One region of the Geobacillus sp. C56-T2 genome, then DNA from elsewhere that is predicted to be linked to it. Evidence: a T-box and tRNA genes for the amino acid it is inferred to sense, from the RefSeq annotation. Region 1 holds a T-box; the other holds one or more tRNA genes.

The links. A T-box is a leader RNA that pairs with one kind of tRNA and senses whether it is charged. The one in region 1 lies ahead of leuS (leucine--tRNA ligase), so its partner is inferred to be a tRNA-Leu.
Region 2: it has a tRNA-Leu gene. The T-box ahead of leuS (leucine--tRNA ligase) is inferred to sense a tRNA for this amino acid. The anticodon was not compared.

The regions. Positions count from the first base shown of each region.
Region 1 is NZ_VJWB01000001.1:2,792,565-2,798,872, forward strand. Features, by position in the region: gene GC56T2_RS13880 (rhodanese-like domain-containing protein) at 1-287, opposite strand, end outside; gene leuS (leucine--tRNA ligase) at 441-2,858, opposite strand; T-box leader at 2,940-3,163, opposite strand; gene GC56T2_RS13890 (MDR family MFS transporter) at 3,354-4,550, opposite strand; partial or broken gene GC56T2_RS13895 (IS110 family RNA-guided transposase) at 4,976-6,108, shown strand.
Region 2 is NZ_VJWB01000001.1:86,056-92,363, forward strand. Features, by position in the region: gene dusB (tRNA dihydrouridine synthase DusB) at 1-449, shown strand, start outside; gene lysS (lysine--tRNA ligase) at 724-2,208, shown strand; rRNA gene rrf (5S ribosomal RNA) at 2,448-2,564, shown strand; tRNA gene GC56T2_RS00455 (tRNA-Val) at 2,573-2,648, shown strand; tRNA gene GC56T2_RS00460 (tRNA-Lys) at 3,060-3,135, shown strand; tRNA gene GC56T2_RS00465 (tRNA-Leu) at 3,146-3,230, shown strand; tRNA gene GC56T2_RS00470 (tRNA-Gly) at 3,240-3,314, shown strand; tRNA gene GC56T2_RS00475 (tRNA-Leu) at 3,346-3,431, shown strand; tRNA gene GC56T2_RS00480 (tRNA-Arg) at 3,435-3,508, shown strand; tRNA gene GC56T2_RS00485 (tRNA-Pro) at 3,513-3,586, shown strand; tRNA gene GC56T2_RS00490 (tRNA-Ala) at 3,600-3,672, shown strand; rRNA gene GC56T2_RS00495 (16S ribosomal RNA) at 3,949-5,506, shown strand; rRNA gene GC56T2_RS00500 (23S ribosomal RNA) at 5,899-6,308, shown strand, end outside.

The sequences.
Region 1 (6,308 bases):
CACTCGAGCATGCCGCCGGTCATGTTGCGGACGCGATAGCCGAGCTCCTGCAAGTAGCGGCAGACGTTTTCGCTCCGCCGTCCGGAGCGGCAGACGAAAATATATTCTTCATCGCGGTCGAATTCCGCAAGCCGGTCAGGGATGTCGCCCATTTTGATATGCTTCGCCCCAGGAATCATGCCGAGGGCGACTTCCTCATCCTCGCGCACATCGACAATGTTCAGCTTTTCGCCGCGCTCAAGTTTTTCCTTCACTTCGGCCGGCGTGATTTCCTTGATTTCTTCCATGGCAGATCGACCCCTTTCTCTCGCTTTTTCGACAAAAGGCAGCGGGGAAGGCGTCGATTCCTCCCCGCTTGCGCTAGCTAGACGGAAACTAGTTTCAGATGATCGTTCCTTCCCGCCGCGTGCGCCGTCTCAAGGCGGGCGGCCGCTTTTCCATCAATTAGCGACGATATTGACGAGCTTGCCGGGGACGGCGATCACTTTGCGCACCGTTTTGCCGGCAAGCTGCTCTTTGATTTTTTCATCGGCGAGCGCCCGCTCCTCGAGCGCTTCTTTCGATAAGTCCGCCGGCACGTTGAGCTTGGCTCGCACTTTGCCGTTGATTTGGATGACAATTTCGACGACGTCTTCGACCAGCTTCGCTTCGTCATACGCCGGCCATGGTTCATAGGCGATCGTGTCCGTGTGGCCGAGCTTTTGCCACAGTTCTTCGCCGATGTGCGGGCAAACCGGCGACAAGAGCTTGACGAACCCTTCCATGTATGCTTTTTTCATTTGCTCCGCCTTATACGCTTCATTGATGAAGACCATCAGCTGCGAAATGGCGGTGTTGAAGCGCAAGGCTTCGTAGTCTTCCGTCACTTTTTTCACCGTTTGATGATAGACGCGCTCAAGTTGGTCGTTCGCCGGCTCGTCGACGATGTTCGGGTTCAGTTCCCCACTCTCAGTGACAAACAGCCGCCAGACGCGGTCAAGGAAGCGGCGCGCCCCGTCGAGCCCTTTCGTCGACCAGGCGATCGATGCTTCAAGCGGCCCCATGAACATTTCGTACAGCCGAAGCGTGTCAGCCCCATGGCTGTCAACGATATCATCCGGGTTGACGACGTTGCCTTTTGATTTGCTCATTTTTTCGTTGTTTTCGCCTAAAATCATCCCTTGGTTAAACAGCTTTTGGAACGGCTCTTTCGTCGGCACGATGCCAAGGTCATAGAGAAACTTATGCCAGAAGCGGGCGTAAAGCAAATGCAAGACGGCGTGCTCCGCCCCGCCGATGTAAACGTCGACCGGCAGCCATTGTTTCAGTTTTTCCGGATCGGCGAGCTGTTTGTCGTTGTGCGGGTCGATGTAGCGCAAATAATACCAGCAGCTTCCCGCCCATTGCGGCATCGTGTTCGTTTCGCGCCGCCCTTTTTTGCCCGTTTTCGGGTCGACGACGTTAACCCATTCGTCGATGTTGGCGAGCGGCGACTCACCCGTTCCCGACGGACGGATTTCATCCGTTTTCGGCAAGACGAGCGGCAGTTCCTCTTCCGGCACGGTCGTCATCGTTCCGTCTTCCCAATGGATGATCGGAATCGGCTCCCCCCAGTAGCGCTGGCGGCTGAACAGCCAGTCGCGCAGCCGGTACGACACTTTTTTCCGCCCTTTGCCGTGTTCCTCAAGCCACGCGATCATTTTTTCGCTCGCTTCCTGCTTGTTCAAGCCGTTCAAAAACTCGGAGTGGATGTGCTCCCCGTCGCCGGTGTACGGTCCGTTTTCAATATCGCCGCCAGCGACGACTTCTTTGATCGGCAAATCGAACGTTTTCGCAAACTCGTAGTCGCGCTCATCGTGCGCCGGCACCGCCATGATCGCCCCCGTGCCGTAGCCCATCAACACGTAGTCGGCGATCCAAATCGGAAGCCGATCGCCAGTCACTGGATGGATGGCGTACGCGCCGGTGAACACGCCCGTCTTTTCTTTCGCCAAATCGGTGCGCTCGAGGTCGCTTTTGCTTTGCACTTCTTTCAAGTAGGCGGCAACGGCCGGTTTTTGCTCCGGCGTGGTGATTTTCTCGACAAGCGGATGCTCGGGCGCCAAGACGGTGTACGTGGCGCCAAACAGCGTATCTGGCCGCGTTGTAAACACCGTGAACGTCTCGTCATGGCCGTCGACGGCGAACTCGATTTCCGCTCCTTCCGAACGGCCGATCCAGTTGCGCTGCATCTCCTTGATGCTTTCCGGCCAGTCGAGCTCTTCCAAATCTTCGAGCAGCCGGTCGGCATAAGCCGTAATTTTCAACATCCATTGCCGCATCGGCTTGCGGATGACCGGATGCCCACCGCGCTCGCTCCGGCCGTTAATCACTTCCTCGTTCGCCAACACCGTGCCGAGCGCTGGGCACCAGTTGACCGGCACCTCATCCATGTAGGCGAGCCCTTTTTCGTACAGCTTTAAGAAAATCCATTGCGTCCATTTGTAATAGTTCGGGTCGGTCGTGTTAATTTCGCGATCCCAGTCGTACGAAAAGCCGAGCGATTTAATTTGCCGGCGGAAGTTGTCGATGTTTTTTTGCGTAAACTCGGCCGGGTCGTTTCCAGTATCGAGCGCATACTGCTCGGCCGGCAGCCCGAACGCGTCCCAGCCCATCGGATGAAGGACGTTATACCCTTGCATCCGCTTCATGCGCGCCAAAATGTCGGTCGCCGTATACCCTTCCGGATGGCCGACGTGCAAGCCGGCGCCAGACGGATACGGGAACATGTCGAGCACGTAAAACTTCGGTTTGTCGTCCTCATCGGGCGTGCGGAACGTTTTGTTTTTCTCCCAATAGTCCTGCCATTTTTTTTCGATTTCCCGGTGGTTGAAGCTCATCGCAGCACTCCTCCTATCAAGATTTTGCTTCTACTTGCATCATGGACGAAAGTATGTACAAAAAAACCTCTCATCCCCATGCAAAGGGACGAGAGGCGCGCTTCCCGCGGTACCACCCTTTTTGGCGCGCCCATGGCGCACCCGCTTTGCTCCTTAACGCAGATTCACGGCCGACGTTAGTAGGCAGCACCGTTCGCGCCGGCAACTCCGAGGCGAGTTCACAGGCTGGCTTCGGTTGACTCGCACCGACCGTCAACTCTCTGCTGTCCGCCAAGCCCGCTACTGCTCCTCTTCACCGCTGTTCGCTTCATTGACGTTTTCGTTACATACGAAATGACAAATTTAATTATTATTTTAAAAAATTTGTCGAGCGATTGCAAGCCGAAACTTATGGGACTGGTGATGAAATCGTGCATCTCGCTTCCTAGCATCGTTTCTCAACTAGAAAAACCTTGCATCATCGAGCAAAGGAAATCGCTGTTTTTCATCAGCCTTCTATACGGTTGCCGCCGTTTTTTCTTCAGTCTCCCGCGCCGACTTCGGCAGCCAGCGGTCGTACAACAACGCGGCTGCCGCTGCCAACAGGGCGAACCCGACAAGCAATCCGATGAGCGGCTTCATTCCGAAGGAGTCAGCCGCCCACCCGCCGATGACCGGCCCGATCATCCGTCCGGCCGTGGCCGTGCCGTTCACGATGCCTTGGTACAGTCCAGCCTTCCCTAGCGGCGCCAATTCGTTCACCACCGCCGGAATCGCCGGCCAGACGATCATCTCAGCGATGGTCAAAACGACCATAGAGGCGGCGAACTCGGCAAGAGAATCAGCGCCAAACAGCATGGCGAACGAAACGGCGAAGATGAGAAACCCGATCACCGTTTGCCGTTTCATCCCCGGCATAAAGCGGCGGATCACCCTAGCCAGCACAGGTTGCGCCAAGACGATCAACGCGCCGTTGATCGTCCAAAGCAGGCTGTATTGGTGGACCGGGAGTTGAAGCTCCCGCGTGTAAACAGCGATCGTCGTCGACCATTGCACATAGCTGATCCAGCACAATCCATAGCCCGCGCAAAGGAGGACAAGCGCCCCCAAGCCGGCACGGGATGACGCGTTTTCCGCTTCTGTCAGACGTTTCGCCCGCGGCGGCAACAGCGGGATGCGCCGCAATCCGATGGTGACGATCAGCAAAAACGCCGCATAAAGCAGCGAATTGGCTAAAAACACGAACGAGAACGAATACGAAGCGACGAGCCCGCCGAGCGCCGAACCGATGGCAACGCCGACATTTTGCGCCACATACAAGGCATTGAACGCCCGCCGTCCCCCTTCCGGCCAAAGCGCGCCGGCATACGCCGAGGCCACGGGAAACACGATGCCGCTGCCGATGCCGATAAGCGCCAAAAACACCGCGTAATGCGGCCAACCGTGCCAGACGCTCAAGCCGGCCGAAGCCGCCATCGTCACACAAGCGCCGATCAAGAGAGCGCGAAACCCGCCAATCCGGTCAAACAAAACGCCGCCGATGAGGCTGCCGATGACGCTCCCCCCGGAGTTGAGCATCAGCACTGCTCCCGCCACCGCCAGCGGCTGGTCAAGCTGTTCATGCAAATAAATCGTATTGAGCGGCCATAAAAAAGACCCGCCTGTCACGTTGAGCGCCATGCCAACGAGCAGCCACCAAAGCGCGCGGGGCATCAATCATCATCCTTTTCATCCGTTTTCTTTTGACTCCCGAAATAATTGTAGGAGAAAACCGGGAAAAAAGCAATCAAAAAAAACGCGCAACCATATCAGCGAGCAAACGACCGGGCCGCCTTGCGCCAACATCCCCGCCGACGTTCATCCAAAAATTCCATGGGCAACGTCTTGCCCTCCACCCGGGGGTGAAAATCCCCCTTTTCTTCCCATAATGAAGAATAGGCGCAAACAGTTCAACAGGACGCTATACTTAATGGTGTCTTAGACCCTGTACAGAAAAGTGCTTGAATCCACTGGGTGCACCACCCATTGTCCGCCCTTTCCTGCTGTAGAGGAAAGGTGACGACGAACAGAAAACTGCCGCATGTCTCCCGTGGATTCGCTGTTTGCGCACTCCATCATCGAAACGGAGGCGTTTCATCATGGATGTCATCGATCCTCGCTGCGCAGGATTGGATGTTCATACCGAAACTATTGTCGCTTGTGCGCTATGGGAAGAAGAGGGGGAGATTCAAAAGGAGATCCAAACGTTCTCCACGTTCTCGAAAGGGCTTGGCGACCTGCTCGAGTGGCTCGAAGACCATGGGGTCACCCATGTCGCCATGGAATCCACCGGCGTGTATTGGAAACCGGTCTTTGCCTTCCTCGAGGGCTATGTCGACTTGACTTTGGCCAATCCGCAGCGGATCAAAAATGTCCCGGGAAGAAAAACCGATGTCTCTGACGCCGAGTGGATCGCCAAGTTGCTTCGCCATGGCTTGATGGAAAAAAGCTTTGTCCCTCCTGCGGATATTCGTGAATTACGGGATTTTACCCGCCTCCGCAAAAAGTGGGTCGGACAGTTGAGTTCAGAGAAAAACCGGATTCAAAAAGTGCTCGAGTCTTCCAATGTCAAACTGGGCTCCGTTCTCTCGGATCTCTTCGGCGTTTCCGGACGAAACATCCTTGCCCGGCTGCTTGAGAAGGGATACGTGGACAAGGACGAGCTGGATCAATGCCTGCGCGGCAGGCTCAAAACGAAAAAACAGGCGGTGTATGATTCGCTGCTCGGCACCTTGACCGAACATGAGCTCTGTCTCCTTCGCCTCTTGTGGAAACACGTGGAGGAATTGGAGCAGTTAATCGAAGAAGTCGACCAGCACATCGACCGCCTGCTCGAGCCGTATCGGGAGGAAGTGGACTTACTGATGACCATGCCTGGAATCAAAAAACAAACCGCCGCCGTCATCATCGCCGAGATGGGAACCGACATGAGCGTCTTTGAAACGCCGGAACGGGCGGCTTCATGGACGGGGTTGTCCCTCGGCAACCATGAAAGCGCCGGAAAGCGAAAGAGCACGCGTACGACTAAAGGCAATCCCCATCTTCGATCAGCGTTATGCGAGGCGGCATGGTCAGCAGCTCGATCCAAGACACATCCCTTGTCCCGAAAATTTTGGTCGTTGGCGGCCCGATGCGGGAAGAAAAAGCCCTCATCGCCACGGCTCGACGAATGTTGGTGATCATCTTTTGCATGATCTCCCGCAAAGAGTCGTTCCGCCAACCACAACTCATTTCGTATAGCCAACAGGCAGCCAGATCATACGAGATGTCCGAAAATCGGGCACCTCTGCTTTCCTATTGCCTTCTTTGGCCATTTTCAGTATACCCACACGGATCAGGAGCGTATACAGCACTCACCCAGTGGTGGGGATTTTCACAGAAAACCGACGGGCCATGCCTCCGCTTTGGGATGAACATCACCGCTTGCTGCAC
Region 2 (6,308 bases), 2.7 Mb from region 1:
GGAACATCATCAAGCAAGTGAAAGAAGCGGTCAACATCCCGGTCATCGGCAACGGCGATGTCAAAACGCCGCAAGATGCCAAACGGATGCTGGAAGAGACAGGAGTCGACGGTGTCATGATCGGGCGGGCGGCGCTCGGCAATCCGTGGATGATCTACCGCACGGTCCGCTATTTAGAAACGGGGGAACTCATCCCCGAACCAACGCCGCGGGAAAAAATCGACGTCTGCCTGTTGCATTTGGATCGATTGATTGCCTTAAAAGGCGAATATATCGCCGTAAAAGAAATGCGTAAACACGCTGCTTGGTATTTAAAGGGCATTCGCGGTGCAGCGAAAATCCGCAATGCCATCAACGAATGCGAAACGCGAGACGAACTGGCCGCGCTGTTGCTTCAAGTAGCGGAAGAAGCAGAAGCCCAAGCAGCGGCGAACGCCGAAGCTGTTTAGCATCGCTTTGCAAGACGGTTCCTGCTCCGAAGCAAAGGGAGAGTGGGGAATGCGTCAAGACGCAACCGAAGGCGGTGATCGAACCGTGGGGCGCACGGGGATCGCTCAGCCCATTTTCCGGCATAAGATGGGATGATCAGAGAAGCCCCCGTCTTCTATGCATGACCATAGAAGATGACATGGTCCAACAAGGACGATGTTCATGCAGCGGAGAACTGCCAGCGGGTGCTGGCAGTATTTTTCGTAAAAAATCGCTAAATGGAGTGAATGAGCTATGAGTCACGAAGAATTGAACGACCAACTGCGCGTCCGCAGGGAAAAGCTGAAAAAAATCGAAGAATTGGGCGTCGACCCATTTGGCAAACGGTTCGAGCGCACGCACAAGGCACAAGAGCTATTTGAACTATACGGTGAATGGTCAAAAGAGCAGCTAGAAGAAAACCCGATCGAAGTCGCTATCGCCGGTCGCATTATGACTAAGCGCGGCAAAGGCAAAGCGGGATTTGCCCACATCCAAGACGTTACAGGGCAAATCCAAATTTATGTCCGCCAAGACGATGTCGGCGAACAACAGTACGAACTGTTTAAAATCTCCGACCTTGGCGATATCGTTGGCGTGCGTGGCACGGTGTTCAAAACGAAAGTCGGCGAACTTTCCATTAAGGTGTCGTCGTACGAATTTTTGACCAAGTCGTTGCGCCCGCTGCCTGAGAAGTACCACGGCCTTAAGGACATTGAGCAGCGCTACCGCCAGCGTTATCTCGATTTAATCATGAATCCGGAAAGCAAGAAGACGTTTATTACTCGCAGTTTGATCATCCAATCGATGCGGCGGTATCTTGACAGCCATGGCTACTTAGAAGTCGAAACACCGATGATGCACGCCGTAGCAGGCGGTGCGGCTGCACGTCCGTTCATTACGCATCATAACGCATTGGATATGACGCTTTATATGCGAATCGCCATCGAGCTCCATTTAAAACGGCTCATCGTCGGCGGTTTGGAAAAGGTGTATGAAATCGGCCGCGTTTTCCGGAACGAAGGCATTTCCACCCGCCATAATCCGGAGTTTACGATGCTCGAATTGTACGAGGCGTACGCCGATTTCCGCGACATCATGAAACTGACCGAAAATTTGATCGCCCACATCGCCAATGAAGTGCTCGGAACGACGAAAATTCAATACGGCGAACATACCGTTGACTTAACGCCCGAATGGCGGCGCCTCCATATGGTTGACGCCATCAAGGAATATGTCGGCGTCGATTTCTGGCGACAGATGAGCGACGAAGAGGCGCGGGAACTGGCGAAAGAACATGGCGTGGAAGTCGCTCCCCACATGACCTTTGGCCATATTGTCAACGAGTTTTTTGAACAAAAAGTCGAGTCCCATCTTATCCAGCCGACGTTTATTTACGGCCATCCGGTTGAAATTTCGCCATTGGCCAAGAAAAATCCGGACGACCCGCGTTTTACCGACCGATTTGAGCTGTTTATCGTCGGGCGCGAACATGCCAATGCCTTTACCGAACTGAACGACCCGATCGATCAGCGTCAACGCTTCGAGGCGCAGCTAAAAGAGCGCGAACAAGGAAACGATGAAGCGCATGAAATGGACGAGGACTTCCTTGAAGCGCTTGAATACGGCATGCCGCCAACAGGCGGGCTTGGCATCGGTGTCGACCGCTTGGTGATGCTCTTGACCAACTCGCCGTCCATTCGTGACGTGCTGCTCTTCCCACAGATGCGCCATAAATGACAATGATCGTCCCCTGTGTCTTTCCTTGACAGGGGACGATTGGCTATTGACTTTAAAACAAGAAGCGTATAGAATAAAAGTCGTCTTTATGAACGAAGGTAAAAAATCACCGTTGACAAACCGTTTTTGGTGTGCTATATTATGATAGCATGCTGAAATGACAACTGTTGCGTTCAAAAATAAAGATTGTATTGACAAACGCAACAATTCGGCTATAATATGACTTGTCTAATTGGTCGCCTAGTGGTGATAGCGGAGGGGAAACACCCGTTCCCATCCCGAACACGGAAGTTAAGCCCTCCAGCGCCGATGGTAGTTGGGGCCAGCGCCCCTGCAAGAGTAGGTCGCTGCTAGGCGATGGCGTGGAGGATTAGCTCAGCTGGGAGAGCACTTGCCTTACAAGCAAGGGGTCGGCGGTTCGATCCCGTCATCCTCCACCATCTTAACCTATCCCTTTGGCGCAACAACGAGCGCTGCATCTTCGAAATCGCTACGAGTTGTCCCGACGCACTCGGCATCTTCGAGTCAGCTGGCAGAGGAAGGGACATCGTCAAAGATCTGAGTGTATACCAAACCATGAGCCATTCGCTCAGTAACGAGCAATGCATCTTCGGGTTGACTGCGAGTTGCCTCGACGCATCGAGCTTCCTCGAAACAACTGGTAGAGGAAGAGGCAGGTAGAGCTCATCAGTACTTAGAGTGTTATGATCACATGAGCCATTCACTCAGTAGGTAGAGCAACGAGCGCTACATCTTCGAAATTGCTGCGAGTTGTCCCGACGCACTCGGCATCTTCGAGTCAGCTGGTAGAGGAAGGGACATCGTCAAATATGTGAGTGTATCCTAACGATGAGCCATTAGCTCAGTAGGTAGAGCATCTGACTTTTAATCAGAGGGTCGGAGGTTCGAGTCCTCCATGGCTCACCACAATTGATTTGCGGGTGTGGCGGAATTGGCAGACGCGCTAGATTCAGGGTCTAGTGCCCTTCACGGGCGTGGGGGTTCGAGTCCCTTCACCCGCATAAAATTGGGCGGAAGTAGTTCAGTGGTAGAACACCACCTTGCCAAGGTGGGGGTCGCGGGTTCGAGTCCCGTCTTCCGCTCCATTTATTTGTCTTTAATCGATTTTGCCTGTTAGCCGGGGTGGCGGAATTGGCAGACGCACAGGACTTAAAATCCTGGGGTAGGTAACTACCGTGCCGGTTCGAGTCCGGCCCTCGGCACTTGCGCTCGTAGCTCAATTGGATAGAGCATCTGACTACGGATCAGAAGGTTAGGGGTTCGAATCCTCTCGAGCGCGTTAGCGGGAAGTAGCTCAGCTTGGTAGAGCACATGGTTTGGGACCATGGGGTCGCAGGTTCAAATCCTGTCTTCCCGATCGCGGAGCACGTGGGGCCTTAGCTCAGCTGGGAGAGCGCCTGCTTTGCACGCAGGAGGTCATCGGTTCGATCCCGATAGGCTCCATCCTCGTTCCTTGAAAACTGAACGAAACGAAGCGCAACGAAAGGCTGAGGCCGCTTGCCTATCGGCGAAACGCGCTGAGAGGCCCGCGAGGAGGCTCGAACCAAGCTTTGCTTGGTTCTGCGTGGGTGGTGCCACAGGAGCGTATGCAATGTGTCGCCGCAGCAGCGGGACACGAAGCGTCGCGAGCCGATAGCGGCCGAAGCTAGACAATACGAAAAGCGGAGGCCGCTTGACACGTTTGGTGTCGGCGCCGAAGCTTACAAAGCCAATCAACTTTCATTGGAGAGTTTGATCCTGGCTCAGGACGAACGCTGGCGGCGTGCCTAATACATGCAAGTCGAGCGGACCGAATCGGAGCTTGCTCTGGTTGGGTCAGCGGCGGACGGGTGAGTAACACGTGGGCAACCTGCCCGCAAGACCGGGATAACTCCGGGAAACCGGAGCTAATACCGGATAACACCGAAGACCGCATGGTCTTTGGTTGAAAGGCGGCCTTTGGCTGTCACTTGCGGATGGGCCCGCGGCGCATTAGCTAGTTGGTGAGGTAACGGCTCACCAAGGCGACGATGCGTAGCCGGCCTGAGAGGGTGACCGGCCACACTGGGACTGAGACACGGCCCAGACTCCTACGGGAGGCAGCAGTAGGGAATCTTCCGCAATGGACGAAAGTCTGACGGAGCGACGCCGCGTGAGCGAAGAAGGCCTTCGGGTCGTAAAGCTCTGTTGTGAGGGACGAAGGAGCGCCGTTTGAACAAGGCGGCGCGGTGACGGTACCTCACGAGAAAGCCCCGGCTAACTACGTGCCAGCAGCCGCGGTAATACGTAGGGGGCGAGCGTTGTCCGGAATTATTGGGCGTAAAGCGCGCGCAGGCGGCTCCTTAAGTCTGATGTGAAAGCCCACGGCTCAACCGTGGAGGGTCATTGGAAACTGGGGAGCTTGAGTGCAGGAGAGGGGAGCGGAATTCCACGTGTAGCGGTGAAATGCGTAGAGATGTGGAGGAACACCAGTGGCGAAGGCGGCTCTCTGGCCTGTAACTGACGCTGAGGCGCGAAAGCGTGGGGAGCAAACAGGATTAGATACCCTGGTAGTCCACGCCGTAAACGATGAGTGCTAAGTGTTAGAGGGGTCACACCCTTTAGTGCTGCAGCTAACGCGATAAGCACTCCGCCTGGGGAGTACGGCCGCAAGGCTGAAACTCAAAGGAATTGACGGGGGCCCGCACAAGCGGTGGAGCATGTGGTTTAATTCGAAGCAACGCGAAGAACCTTACCAGGTCTTGACATCCCCTGACAACCCAAGAGATTGGGCGTTCCCCCTTCGGGGGGACAGGGTGACAGGTGGTGCATGGTTGTCGTCAGCTCGTGTCGTGAGATGTTGGGTTAAGTCCCGCAACGAGCGCAACCCTCGCCTCTAGTTGCCAGCATTCGGTTGGGCACTCTAGAGGGACTGCCGGCGACAAGTCGGAGGAAGGTGGGGATGACGTCAAATCATCATGCCCCTTATGACCTGGGCTACACACGTGCTACAATGGGCGGTACAAAGGGCAGCGAACCCGCGAGGGGGAGCGAATCCCAAAAAGCCGCTCTCAGTTCGGATTGCAGGCTGCAACTCGCCTGCATGAAGCCGGAATCGCTAGTAATCGCGGATCAGCATGCCGCGGTGAATACGTTCCCGGGCCTTGTACACACCGCCCGTCACACCACGAGAGCTTGCAACACCCGAAGTCGGTGCGGTAACCCTGACGGGAGCCAGCCGCCGAAGGTGGGGCAAGTGATTGGGGTGAAGTCGTAACAAGGTAGCCGTACCGGAAGGTGCGGCTGGATCACCTCCTTTCTAAGGGGAAAAGCGGAGGCCGCCCGCCTATCGGCGAAACGCGCTGGAGGGCCTGCGAGGAGGCTCGAACCAAGCTTTGCTTGGTTCTGCGTGGGTGGTGCCACAGGAGCGTATGCAATGTGTTGCCGCCGCAGCAGGACCGAAGCGTCGCGAGCCGATGGCGGCCGGAGCTAGACAGTAGTCCATATGCATGAACACCGCGCTTTCGTTTCGTTCAGTTTTGAAGGAATGAGAATTCCTTCCACTGCTTCGTTTGCGTCTGCGTCTACAAGCGAGTCCAGAGAAGCTAGATTCCTCGACGCAAACCAGCAAAGAAGCAAGCTCAATGGAGCGACTTCGTTCCTTGAAAACTAGATAACCGATACACAAAAGGAAGAAGCCGAGACGCTGTAGGTTAAGCTAGAAAGGGCGCACGGTGGATGCCTTGGCACTAGGAGCCGATGAAGGACGGGGCAAACGCCGAAACGCTCCGGGGAGCTGTAAGCAAGCGTGGATCCGGAGATGTCCGAATGGGGGAACCCACTGTCCGTAATGGGGCAGTATCCATGCCTGAATCCATAGGGCATGGAGGGCACACCCGGGGAACTGAAACATCTTAGTACCCGGAGGAGAAGAAAGCAAACGCGATTCCCTGAGTAGCGGCGAGCGAAACGGGAACAGCCCAAACCAAGAGGCGTGCCTCTTGGGGTTGTAGGACCGCTCACTATGGGAGTGAGAAAGGAACGGGGTAGACGAACCGGTCTGGAACGGCCGGCCAGAGAAGGTGAGAGCCCTGTAGTCGAAACTTCGTTCCCTCCCGAGC